Regions from separate parts of the Ruegeria sp. CF8 genome, predicted to be linked through region 1. Evidence: riboswitches for the same ligand, from Rfam matches in the RefSeq annotation. Region 1 holds a riboswitch; each other region holds the start of a gene.
What was found. Region 1 has a riboswitch for cobalamin ahead of ACR0EV_RS04780 (DUF4198 domain-containing protein). Riboswitches for the same ligand answer to the same signal wherever they lie in the genome.
Positions count from the first base shown of each region.

Region 1 (3,781 bases):
TGTCTCATACGGGGGCGCCTCTAAGAAAGAGTTCAGGCTTGACCTTGCGGGCCAATAGAATAGCGAAACCGGTAAGTACCGCTTCGATTGCCATGACGGGAATATGTGCAAAAAAGACCAGTTTCGCGGCTGGTAGAAACGCGTCACCAGACAGAGCCAACGAAACAGCGACAAATGCCGTCGTGGCCGCAATCGAAAACGCTCCGCCGATGCCGCCCCAAATAGCGCCCTGTACAGGAGAGCCGCGTGCGATCAGACGGCCAAAGATCATCCATGTCAGCACTGCCGGAAGTGCGATGTTGACCGTGTTAATCCCAAGCACAGTCAAACCGCCAAAGCCGAAAAACACGGCTTGAAGCAGCAGGCCAACAAACAGCGCAGGAAAAGCGGCCCAGCCAAGCAAAAGCCCGGCTAGACCGTTCAGGATCAAATGCACAGAGGAAGGACCGATCGGCACATGGATCAGCGAAGCTACAAAAAAGCTGGCCGACAGCACGCCCGCGGTGGGAATGCGGTCCAGGTCCAGCGATTTCAGCCCCACAGCAATGCCGCCAGCCGCTGCGATTGCGCCGCCGATCACAACTGGGTTCGAAAGGGCTCCGTCCACGATGTGCATAGGGGCTACTCCAGATCCCAGGCGCGGATCCAGATCACAGCATCCTGGCTCAGTTCTTTGCCTTCATGTTCGGTTTTTGGGCCTGAACCCAGAGCAGCAAAACCCCAGTAACCCGCTTTCGGCACGCCAAAGGTGAAATAGCCGTTCTCATCTGAAATCGCGACCAATGCGCCGCCCGGCAGAGGGGATGTAGTAGCATCTTTTGCACCGTTTCCGGCCAAGTCTGGCTCTGCTGCCATGTATTCGATTTCGATCTCGGCACCAGCAACTGGCTCACCTTCGCTTAATACGCGGCCAGTAAAGGTGGACCCTGCAATGACGTTATAGGGCTTGTTCAACGGCAGAATTTCGGTCGCCAGACCTTGCGGTTGATCCCAGTCGGTGGGCAGTTCATTGCGGTTCAGGTAAGCCTTTGTGATCTGCTGGATATAGATATCCTCGGATTCTTCGTAATAAGGCGCAGGTACCGTCACCAGCACATAGTCGCCGGACCGTTTCACCGGGACCGACCCAAGAAACGCTTTGGCGCTGTTCTCGGGGCCTTCGAATGTGGTTTCTTCCAACGTACCCAATAGATCGATCTTTTCGCTGTTGTGGATCACATAGAACTCTTCCGGCTTTTCCAGGATCATCGCGTGCCCGGCTTCAAACGGATGCCAGAAGACCAACTTGACCGGAACGTCACCCGGACGCTCGATCATGGTATCTTCGGTGTATTCCAGCAGGAAATGAGCCTGCGCCAGCGCAGGCATTGCCACAGCAGCTGCCGCGGCCAACAAAAAGTGTTTCACAAATACGTCCTTCTCACGTCGCGCCTTCCCCGGCACGCATTGATTTTTGACATTGGGGAATGCGAAACCATTTGCCCCAACGGGCAAACAGATCCGGCGCACACCCCGTCGCCGATGATGAGCACCCCTTCCGGGGGCGCATGTTCGGCAGGTCTCCTGACTTGCGGGTCTTCACGCTAAACTGGCCTTCCCGGGTGTAACCCAGTGGCGTCATCAGTCTCGCTCGCCGCTTACAGTTGCGGGGGCAGTTGCAGATTTGGCCAAGAATGTGCCGCACTGCATTCCCTATTGCCTCCGGGTGACTCCCCGGAACCGAACATGGCGCGTTGATGACAGAAAAACTTGGATACGGTCAACTCCCGATTGCGGCATTGAGAGGGTCATCTGCGAATTCCGGAGGTGTTCTGATTGCATCTTTTCGACTTCGATCATGTCCAAGAGAGGGGTGTTGCGACCTGTTCGCTGGTTGGGGTCGATTGTCAGATGCGGGATGCAGATGTCATTTTTTTGTTGCCGAAACCGGTTTCGGAACAATTAAATTAAAGAATGATGGCGAATCCCGAACTGCAACAGCGACAAATCCGATCCCGGCGCGCCGCGTCGGGTGGGCGGGTGAAGCTTGACGAATTGGCTGATCACCTCGGCCTTTCGAAAAGCACCGTGTCGCGTGCATTGAACGGGTATTCCGACATCTCAGAAACAACGCGAAAGCGGGTCGAGGTAACGGCGCGCAAGATGGGGTATCGCCCGCTCAGCCACGCTCAAGCTATTCGAACAGGGCGCGTGCGTGCCATTGCCATGGTTATCAACAGTGAAGAACCGGATCGGCACAATCCATTCTTTCAGGACTTTCTTGCGGGCGCTTGCGAAGCCGCCAGTGCATCTGACTGGACGATGACAATTTCGACCGCGAAATCGAAACAGGACATGCTAAATGTTTTGGGTCGTCTGGTCGAAGAACGAAAGGCCGACGGATTCATCCTGCCACGTACCGAAGTCGATGACGCGCGGGTTGGGTACCTAAGCGACTTGCAGGTGCCCTTCATCCTTTATGGTCGGACAGGGTATGGTCGGACCGGTTTTCAGGATGAAACGTCGTGGTTTGATATTTCCGGCGAAACGGCCATGAGCGACGCAGTCGGACGTTTGGTCCGTTTTGGTCACAGCCGCATCGGCTTTGTTGGCAGTGATCCGAAGTTCAACTATAGTCACCTGCGTCGGGATGGCTATGTCGACGGGCTTAGGGCTGCAGGATTGCCGGTCGATCCTGATTTGATCCGCGACGGGGCCCGCACCCGCGAAGAAGGGGCCTCTGAAGCGCGCGCATTGTTGCGCTTGTCTGTCCCGCCGACCGCGATTGTATTTGCGACGGATCAGGCGGCATTGGGAAGCTACCCTGTGTGTGCAGAATTTGGCCTTGAGATCGGGCGCGATGTCTCGGTCCTTGGGTATGACGGAATCCCGGAATGCCAATATGCCAGCCCTGGGCTGACGACGTTCAGCGTCGACTCCAAACGGGCAGGTGAACGCCTTGCAACGATGCTGATTCGTCAGACCAGAGGGGAAGAACCCGCAACTTTGCGTGAACTTAGCCAGGCGGCGCTGATCGAACGCGACTCTGACGGGCCGCCACTGCTGACGTCGAGCGAGTTGGCGAAAAAAATCAAACGAACCATGGAAGATAATCGGGGAGGAAACCGACCATGAAACTTACACCAAACGCAGCCAGGCTGATGCTCGGCTCTTCGTTGGCACTGGCGCTGACGGCCATGTCGGTACAGGCGGACACGATCCGTTTCTGGACGACCGAAGAGCAGCCCGAGCGTCTGGCGAAACAGCAGGAAATGGCTGACCAGTTCAAGGCTGAGACCGGTACAACGGTCGAAGTGATCCCTGTCACGGAAACGGATCTGGGCACCCGCGCAACCGCAGCCTTTGCCGCAGGTGACTTGCCGGACGTGGTTTACCACCCGTTGCAGTACGCTCTGCCATGGGCCGAAGCAGGAATTCTGGACACCGAAGCTGCGACCGAAGTGATCGAAGAACTGGGCGCTGATACCTTCGCGCCTGGTGCTTTGGGTATGGCAGCGTTCAATGGTGAAACGGCTTCGGTTCCGGTAGATGGCTGGACGCAAATGGTTGTCTATCGCAAAGACCTGTTCGATGAAGCCGGGTTGGAAGCGCCTGACAGTTTTGCCGACATTCAGGCTGCACTTGAGGCGCTGCACAACCCGCCAGAAATGTATGGCTTTGTCTCGGCCACCAAAGTTGATGAGAACTTCATGAGCCAGGTTCTGGAGCACGTTTTCCTTGCCAATGGCGTCTCACCCGTTGGCGCCGATGGCTTCCAGCCGCTGGATGAGGCCAAGACCAC
Region 1 covers NZ_JBQFRG010000002.1:11,645-15,425, forward strand. The annotation lists gene ACR0EV_RS04770 (cobalt ABC transporter permease) at 1-8, opposite strand, end outside; gene cbiM (cobalt transporter CbiM) at 5-616, opposite strand; gene ACR0EV_RS04780 (DUF4198 domain-containing protein) at 622-1,407, opposite strand; cobalamin riboswitch at 1,537-1,739, opposite strand; gene ACR0EV_RS04785 (LacI family DNA-binding transcriptional regulator) at 1,957-3,114, shown strand; gene ACR0EV_RS04790 (ABC transporter substrate-binding protein) at 3,111-3,781, shown strand, end outside.

Region 2 (3,781 bases), on a different contig from region 1:
GTTATCTTCGGCCTGTCCTACCAAATCGATCCATCGCAACCTGCACGCTTTGACAGTGACGGTCGGCTCATAGACCCTGACAACAGACGAATCTACAACCTGACAATCGGTGGCCAACCTATTCAGCCCGCACAAAGGTTTGTCCTGGCCAGCAACAATTACCGCGCCAGTGGAGGCGGACATTTTCCTGCCGCCTCTGCCGCCCAACGCATCAACCTACCGCCGCTCGATATCAAGGACCTGTTGCGGGATTACCTGTCGCATCGCCTTCCCCCCGATCCCATAGCGCGGCTCCCCTATCCGTTTACTCTGACAGCTCAAACGGGTGTAAATGCCTTGCTGCGAACAGGTCCCGGTGCCCTTGAACACATGGATGAGCTGCGCATGTTCAACGCCCAATTGCTAAGTCCCGATGACGCCGGATTCGAGCGTATCCGCCTCACGTTCTGACGGGTTGTCTTTTGCCCTCGCCTTCCCTATATCCAGAGTCGAGAGGTTGGCGCGGGCGAGCGCCTCGCCAACCTGGTCAGGTCCGGAAGGAAGCAGCCACAACGAGCCCCGCTTGGGTCGATGTCCAACCTCTCACTTTCCCACTTTGTACGTAACGGGTGATATTCAGTGTCACCCCAAGCTCGTTCAGGCGTCGATAAAGCGTGACCAGAGGGCCGCGTTGCATCGGGAAAAAGCGCCAATATGCCCAACCTCAGACAACCCGAAATCAGCCGGTTTCAGCAGGTGTCGTTTCGCTTTGGGTCCATAGAGATCAGCAAGCCGCCATACCGCCTTGGGCGGTACCATCTGATCATCTTCAAAGGTAAAAAGATCCACCGGTTTTTCAGCTTCTGTCCACCGCGCAGCAGGTAGCCCAGCCCCGATCTCGGGCAAGTAGCTCGAAGGTGCGGTGCACCATTTGCGCCATTGCCAGTAGACCGAGGCCGGCAAATCCGCCCCAAAGCCGATTGCCTTTCCGGGCAAATAACCAAGCGCTTTGACCAACAATGGCGCATGCCCATACCAGAAGACCCCGGCCAACCCACGGTAAGGCCAAGGGTGATCGTTCAGGGTCACAAGCCCAGAACACACACAAATCATCCGGTCGATTTTGTCGATATCGGGCTGTACGGGTCCCAGCATGGCACCTACAGAATGACCGATCGTCCATTGTTGCGCATCGGGAAAACGCCTGCGCATTTCCGCCCGCGCCGCTGGCATGTCGATCAACGCCCAATCCGCCATTGTCGCACCCGCATCCTTCATGCGGCCATTCAAAGAGTGCCCGAAATCCCGGTAATCATAGGTTAGGCATGCCATACCGCGCTCGGCGGCCAGCCAACGCGCGAAGTGGCGATAATAGTCGCGTGGCACGCCTGTGGCACTGTTCAGCACAACCACTGTGCTGGGTTCAGACAAAGGTCGGTACAGGCGTGCTGAAAGGGTTGATGACCCGGACGGAAAGAGGAACTCTTCGGTCAAAACCGTCTGCTCTGTATCCAACATGATCCCTGACCCTGCGCTGATAAAACGGCTGGCTTACCTTCAATGACGGAAACTCTACGCGGGAAGTTTTCACCCATCCAGCATGACCAAACGTCGGGGCCAAAGATCCGCTTGACTCGGAACTGGGTCAGACGCTAGCGATTGTGTGATGGTTCCTGCCCCCCACAAGGGGTCGGGATGAAAAGGGAACACGGTGCGGTTCCGTCTGGTCATCCGGACGCTAACCAATTCCGCGACTGCCCCCGCAACTGTAAGCGGTGAGCAATGCCGAAACGCCACTGGCCCCAAGGGCTGGGAAGGTCGGCAAAGCAATGACCCGCAAGTCAGGAGACCTGCCATCGGAACTGAAACCGAAACTCGGGCGGGGTGTCCGGGCAGGTCCTGACTGCACTTTGCCGTCCCACCTGACCCGATCCTTCTGTCCACCACGCGCGGAGGGCGCAGGATGATCTGGAAGACAAAGACGCATGAATACAGCGCAACGGTATGTCAGCGGACAGGTAAAACCTGCCCCGCCCTGGCGCGGTTGGCGCGCTCGATCTCGGAGGCCATGACACAGGCTTCGGCTGCCACTGGCGACGACTTCGAGTTTGACGGCAGTAGTGAGCTTTCACATTGCGCCGAAGGGTGCCAGGCAATTTTCCAGGCGCAATCAGACGGTGTTCGCGTGTTTTGTGACACGCAACCCGACGCAGCGATTGACGACCTGAACCTCTATGCCGATCTGATTTTTGGAAACACGTTCCGCACCCTGCCATCCGGCATCATTGCAAACCCACCCTGCGCGATGATCGAGGTTGCAACGCTACGGCCCCGGAAAACCGTACACGCACCCGAACAGCTTTCGGCCTGAGGTCACACCACCTGCGCCGGGGAAACCCGGGCCGCCCAAGCCAGCTGCGCGTCTGTTTCCACGGCACAGGGGCGCAGCGACCGCAAACGCTCCAGCGCCTTGTCCGCCCGTTCGCCGCACTCGACCATCAGACGCAGGACAACCATCCCCGACCTGCCGCAGCCGCCCCGACAATGCACCAATACCCGACCTCCGCCAGCCAGAGCGTGCCGGGCGGCGGCGCTGACATCTGGCCACGCCTCTTCAACCGCCGCAGTGGGTGCGCCAAAGTCCTCGATCGGCAGATGAACCCACCGGCTGGCCCGGCTTTGGATATCGCTGCCAAAATCCTGCGCCCCGTGCTGAAGCATCTCGACATCCGTCGTCATTGAAATAACCAGCCCCGGCTTCCACGCGGCAATCGTGTCCAGATCCGTCTCATAATCCCCGCCACGTCCGGGTATCGACGTCAGGGCCAGCGTTCCTCCTGCGACTTGCAGGGCATAGATAACCAGCTGCGACATGAACGTGTGTCCTCCACCAGGAACTCTTTACAAATATGAGTCTTAAATTTTGTTGGAAAAGCTTAGTGCGAATCCGGTCGGAATCTAAATCAAAAATCATCGCGCCTCGCGGTGGACGCGGAAGGCGACGGCCACTACGCTGAGCCGAAGTACCGAATCCGACCGAGAAAACATGACCGACACGCCCAGCCCCGCCTATCAGGTTCTCGCCCGCAAATATCGCCCGGAAACCTTTGCCGATCTGGTGGGTCAGGATGCCATGGTGCGCACCCTGAAAAACGCGTTCGAAGCGGACCGGATTGCGCAGGCTTTCATCATGACCGGCATTCGCGGCACCGGCAAAACAACCACCGCGCGGATCATCGCCAAGGGTATGAACTGCATCGGCCCCGACGGCAATGGCGGCCCGACGACCGAGCCTTGCGGGCAATGCGAACATTGCGTGGCGATCATGGAAGGCCGCCACGTCGACGTGATGGAGATGGACGCCGCCAGCCGAACCGGCGTGAATGACATTCGCGAAATAATCGACAGTGTCCGCTATCGCGCCGCCAGCGCGCGTTACAAGATCTACATCATCGACGAGGTCCACATGCTCTCGACCAGCGCCTTCAACGCGCTGCTCAAGACGCTCGAGGAACCGCCTGAACATGTGAAGTTCATCTTCGCTACCACCGAGATTCGTAAAGTGCCGGTCACGGTTCTGTCCCGCTGTCAGCGCTTCGACCTGCGCCGGATCGAGCCCGAGGATATGATCGGGCTTCTAAAAAAGATCGCAACCGCCGAAAGTGCCCAAATCGCCGAAGACGCGCTGGCGCTGATCACACGTGCCGCAGAAGGATCGGCACGGGATGCAACTTCGCTGCTGGATCAGGCGATTTCGCACGGGGCGGGCGAAACGACTGCCGATCAGGTCCGCGCGATGCTG
Region 2 covers NZ_JBQFRG010000009.1:49,965-53,745, forward strand. The annotation lists gene ACR0EV_RS18550 (bifunctional 2',3'-cyclic-nucleotide 2'-phosphodiesterase/3'-nucleotidase) at 1-450, shown strand, start outside; RNA gene ffs (signal recognition particle sRNA small type) at 490-588, shown strand; gene ACR0EV_RS18560 (alpha/beta hydrolase family protein) at 637-1,497, opposite strand; cobalamin riboswitch at 1,631-1,851, shown strand; gene ACR0EV_RS18565 (hypothetical protein) at 1,943-2,350, shown strand; gene ACR0EV_RS18570 (protein-tyrosine phosphatase family protein) at 2,353-2,853, opposite strand; gene ACR0EV_RS18575 (DNA polymerase III subunit gamma/tau) at 3,026-3,781, shown strand, end outside.
Region 2: another riboswitch for cobalamin. It lies ahead of ACR0EV_RS18565 (hypothetical protein); the one in region 1 lies ahead of ACR0EV_RS04780 (DUF4198 domain-containing protein).

Region 3 (3,781 bases), on a different contig from region 1:
CCACTTGTACATCATCTCGACCTTCTATCGCGGCAAAACCTCTATGGTTCAGGTTCTTACCGCTGAAATCGCGGCCCCTTGTCGGCTTGCGATTGTCGGACGCCGTGGCGAGGTGGAGGTTTTTGCAAAGAAATTCGGTTTAACGGTTCTTCCCGATCTGGATGTTTTTGTTGAGGAGTTCGCACCCACCAATGCCGGTATCGCCGAAGTGGTCGTTACCCCCGACAGCAAATTGATCGGCAAATGCCCGCGCGAGCTTTTGTTCCGCAAAACATACGGCATGTCGCTTCTGGCCATTCACAGAGGGGAAGAAACGCTCAGCCACGTAGAGACCGAAGATCATCAATCCACTCAGATCGGGCTGGAAAAGTTCCATGCCGGTGACATGCTTGTCGCGCACACACGATGGGACAATCTGATGCGGATCACGCGTGATCCGGATTTCGTAGTGGTGACAAGCGACTTTCCGCAAGAGGAACTGAGACCTCAGAAAGTCGGGTGGGCGCTTGCCTTTTTCGCTATTTCAATATGCCTGATCCTGTTTACCGACGTACGCCTTTCGCTGTGTCTTCTCACCGGGGCAGCTGGCATGATGTTGAGCCGTGTTCTCAGCGTGGATGAGGCTTACCGCGCCGTTGGATGGAACACTGTTTTCCTGCTCGCCTGCCTCATACCTTTGGGACAGGCCGTGCAAAACACCGGCACAGCCGCATGGATCGCGCAGCAGATCATGGTCATTCTTGATGGTTGGCCGCTTTGGTCGCTTCAAACCGGCGTTGCCGTTCTGGCGACTGCCTTTTCGCTGGTTATGTCGAATGTTGGAGCCACGGTATTGCTTGTTCCACTTGCAGTTTCAATTGCGGTGGCTGCCGGAGGCAACCCTGCCGTCTTCGCGCTGACGGTTGCCATTTCCACTTCGAACAGCTTCATCATCCCGACCCATCAGGTCAACGCATTGATCATGGGTCCGGCAGGGTACAAGGTCATGGATTTCGTCCGTTCAGGCGGCATCATGACCGCGCTGTTCCTAGTTGTGTCATTGGTGATGATCAACGTTATGTACTAGCGCAGCAATCGGGACCAGATTTCCGGATTAGCCCACCCCGATTGCCATTGACATTTCGTTGGAAAGCTCAGGCTGAACCTCTACGCCGAGCGACGGCCTTGCGGGACAACCTCATACCCCGGCTCTTCCGGTTCATCATCTTCCATCTCAGGTGGGAAGCCGGGAGCTGTGATATCCAAACCTGTCGCCTCTTCCAGTCGTTTGATGATATTCGGCGACAGCTCGCGGTCGCCATACCGTGCAATGCCATCTTCAAAAATCTTGATCATGACCGGGTTCATTTCCAGAGGCACCCCTGCGCGGTCGGCAACCTCCTGAAACAGACCGATATCCTTTTTCACCAAGTCCATAGTGAAAGAAATATCGCGCGAACCGTTCAGGATGACCTGACTTTCCGTTTCATGCACAAAGGATGTGCCGGACGAGATTTTTATCGCCTCATAGGTAGTGTTTAGGTCCATGCCCGCCGCCTTTGCCGTGACAAGCGCTTCGGCGCAGGTGATCAGGTTGGCCGTGGCCAGATAGTTGGTCAGCACCTTCAGGACTGAGGCAGAACCCAATTCACCAGTGTGCAAAACACGCCGTCCCATGGTGGTCAGAAACGGCAAAATCCGCTCAAAAGTCGCACGATCACATCCCGCGAAGATCGAGATATTGCCGGTGGCTGCCCGATGGCACCCGCCCGAAACCGGGCAGTCCACTGCCGCGCCGCCGCGTTCGATCACCTCGGCCCCCAAACGCTTGACCTCGGCCTCATCGGTTGTCGACATCTCCATCCAGATCTTGCCGGGGCCCACTTCGGGTAGCATCTCTTGCATGACCGCATCTGATGCCGCAGGCGATGGCAAGCAGGTGATGACCGCGTCGCAATCGCGCATCAGCTGTGACGGGCCTTCTGCCGCCTTTGCGCCACGGGCAACGAACTCGGCCACCAGATCCGTGTTAAGATCGTGCACCGTCAGATCAATCCCGTTTCGCAGCAAGGATCCCGAAAGCTTGCCGCCAACGTTTCCCAACCCGATGAATCCTACTTTCATATGTCGCCTCTCCCTGCTGGCTTGTACCTGTCATGCGATCACGGATTTATCTGACCATTCATGCCGCCCAACGACAACCACAGGTCGCTTTTCACACCCGCCTCCTGATGTTACGCGCAACGCGCTTGACAAGCGGGCCAGCGGTGCCGCATGACCCATTCGTTGGTGTCGGCAAGAGCCGATGAAAAGGGAATGCGTCAACGGAACTTCCGCCAAACGCAGCCGCCCCCGCGACCGTGACCGGAGAGGGTGCCCAATGCCACTGGCCTAGGCCGGGAAGGCGGGACATCCGACAGAGGACCCTGACGTACCGGGCCTCTGACATCCGCAAGCCGGGAGACCTGCCAACACCCGAAGTTGAAACCGGGCGGGGTGTTCCGGTATCGGGTCCATGTTGCAACACGTGGCCCGCTTGAAACCCCGTCCCCCGCGAAGAGGATTTGGGGGGATGAGAGACATGACTGAGACCACACCGGTCGAGCTGCTGGTCTGCACGACCTGCCGCCGCGGGCTGCCTATCGAAGACGATGCGCAACGCCCCGGTACATTGCTGCACCAGGCCTTGGAACAAGCAGAGCTGCCCGAAGGCATCACCCTGAAACCTGTCGAATGCCTTTCGAACTGCGACCAAGGCTGTTCTATCGTGCTGCGCGGTGGTCCCGATCGCTGGACCTTCGTTTACGAGAACCTGAACGAAGTGGACCATGTCGATGTAATCGTCGACGGTGCGACCAAGTATCTGGCCACCAAAGATGGCCTGGTGAAATGGCGCGAGCGCCCTGAACATTTCCGCAAAAACTGCGCCTCGCGCATTCCCCCGATTGGAGCCTGACATGTCGAATCTCGAAAAACTTCCCGTCACCGTGATCACCGGCTTTCTGGGCTCGGGCAAAACCACACTGGTCAAACACCTGATGCAGAACCCGCAGGGCAAACGTCTGGCTGTTGTCGTCAACGAGTTTGGCGATGTGGGCGTGGATGGTGACATCCTGAAATCCTGTGCCATCCCGGATTGCCCGGCGGAAAACATCATGGAGCTGGCGAACGGTTGCATCTGCTGCACCGTCGCGGATGACTTCATCCCGACCATCGAGGCGCTGATGGCGCTGGAACCGCGCCCCGAGCATATCCTGATCGAAACCTCTGGGCTCGCCCTGCCCAAGCCGCTGTTGAAAGCATTCGACTGGCCGGACATTCGCTCGAAAATCACCGTCGATGGCGTGATCGCTCTGGCCGATGCTGAGGCCGTTGCCGCCGGTCGCTTTGCGCCGAATGTCGAAGCTGTCGATGCCCAGCGCATGGCCGACGACTCGATCGATCACGAAACGCCCCTGTCCGAAGTGTTCGAGGATCAGATTTCCTGCGCCGACATCATCCTGCTGACCAAGCCTGATCTTGCAGGCCCGGAAGGTGTGGCAAAGGCCAAAAAGGTGATCGCCGCCGAAGCACCGCGCCCCCTGCCCGTGGTCGAAGTTGCCGAAGGGGTTGTGGACGTCCGCGTTGTACTGGGTCTGGAAGCGGCTGCCGAGGACGACATGGATGCCCGCCCGTCGCACCACGACGGTCACCACGATCACGAACATGACGATTTCGAAAGCATCATCGTCGAGCTGCCGGAACAAACCGACCCTGCCGATCTGGTCGCCAAGATCGAACGTCTGGCGTCAGAGCTGAACAT
Region 3 covers NZ_JBQFRG010000013.1:56,623-60,403, forward strand. The annotation lists gene ACR0EV_RS22170 (SLC13 family permease) at 1-1,066, shown strand, start outside; gene ACR0EV_RS22175 (NAD(P)-dependent oxidoreductase) at 1,147-2,103, opposite strand; cobalamin riboswitch at 2,250-2,466, shown strand; gene ACR0EV_RS22180 (DUF1636 family protein) at 2,561-2,935, shown strand; gene cobW (cobalamin biosynthesis protein CobW) at 2,937-3,781, shown strand, end outside.
Region 3: another riboswitch for cobalamin. It lies ahead of ACR0EV_RS22180 (DUF1636 family protein); the one in region 1 lies ahead of ACR0EV_RS04780 (DUF4198 domain-containing protein).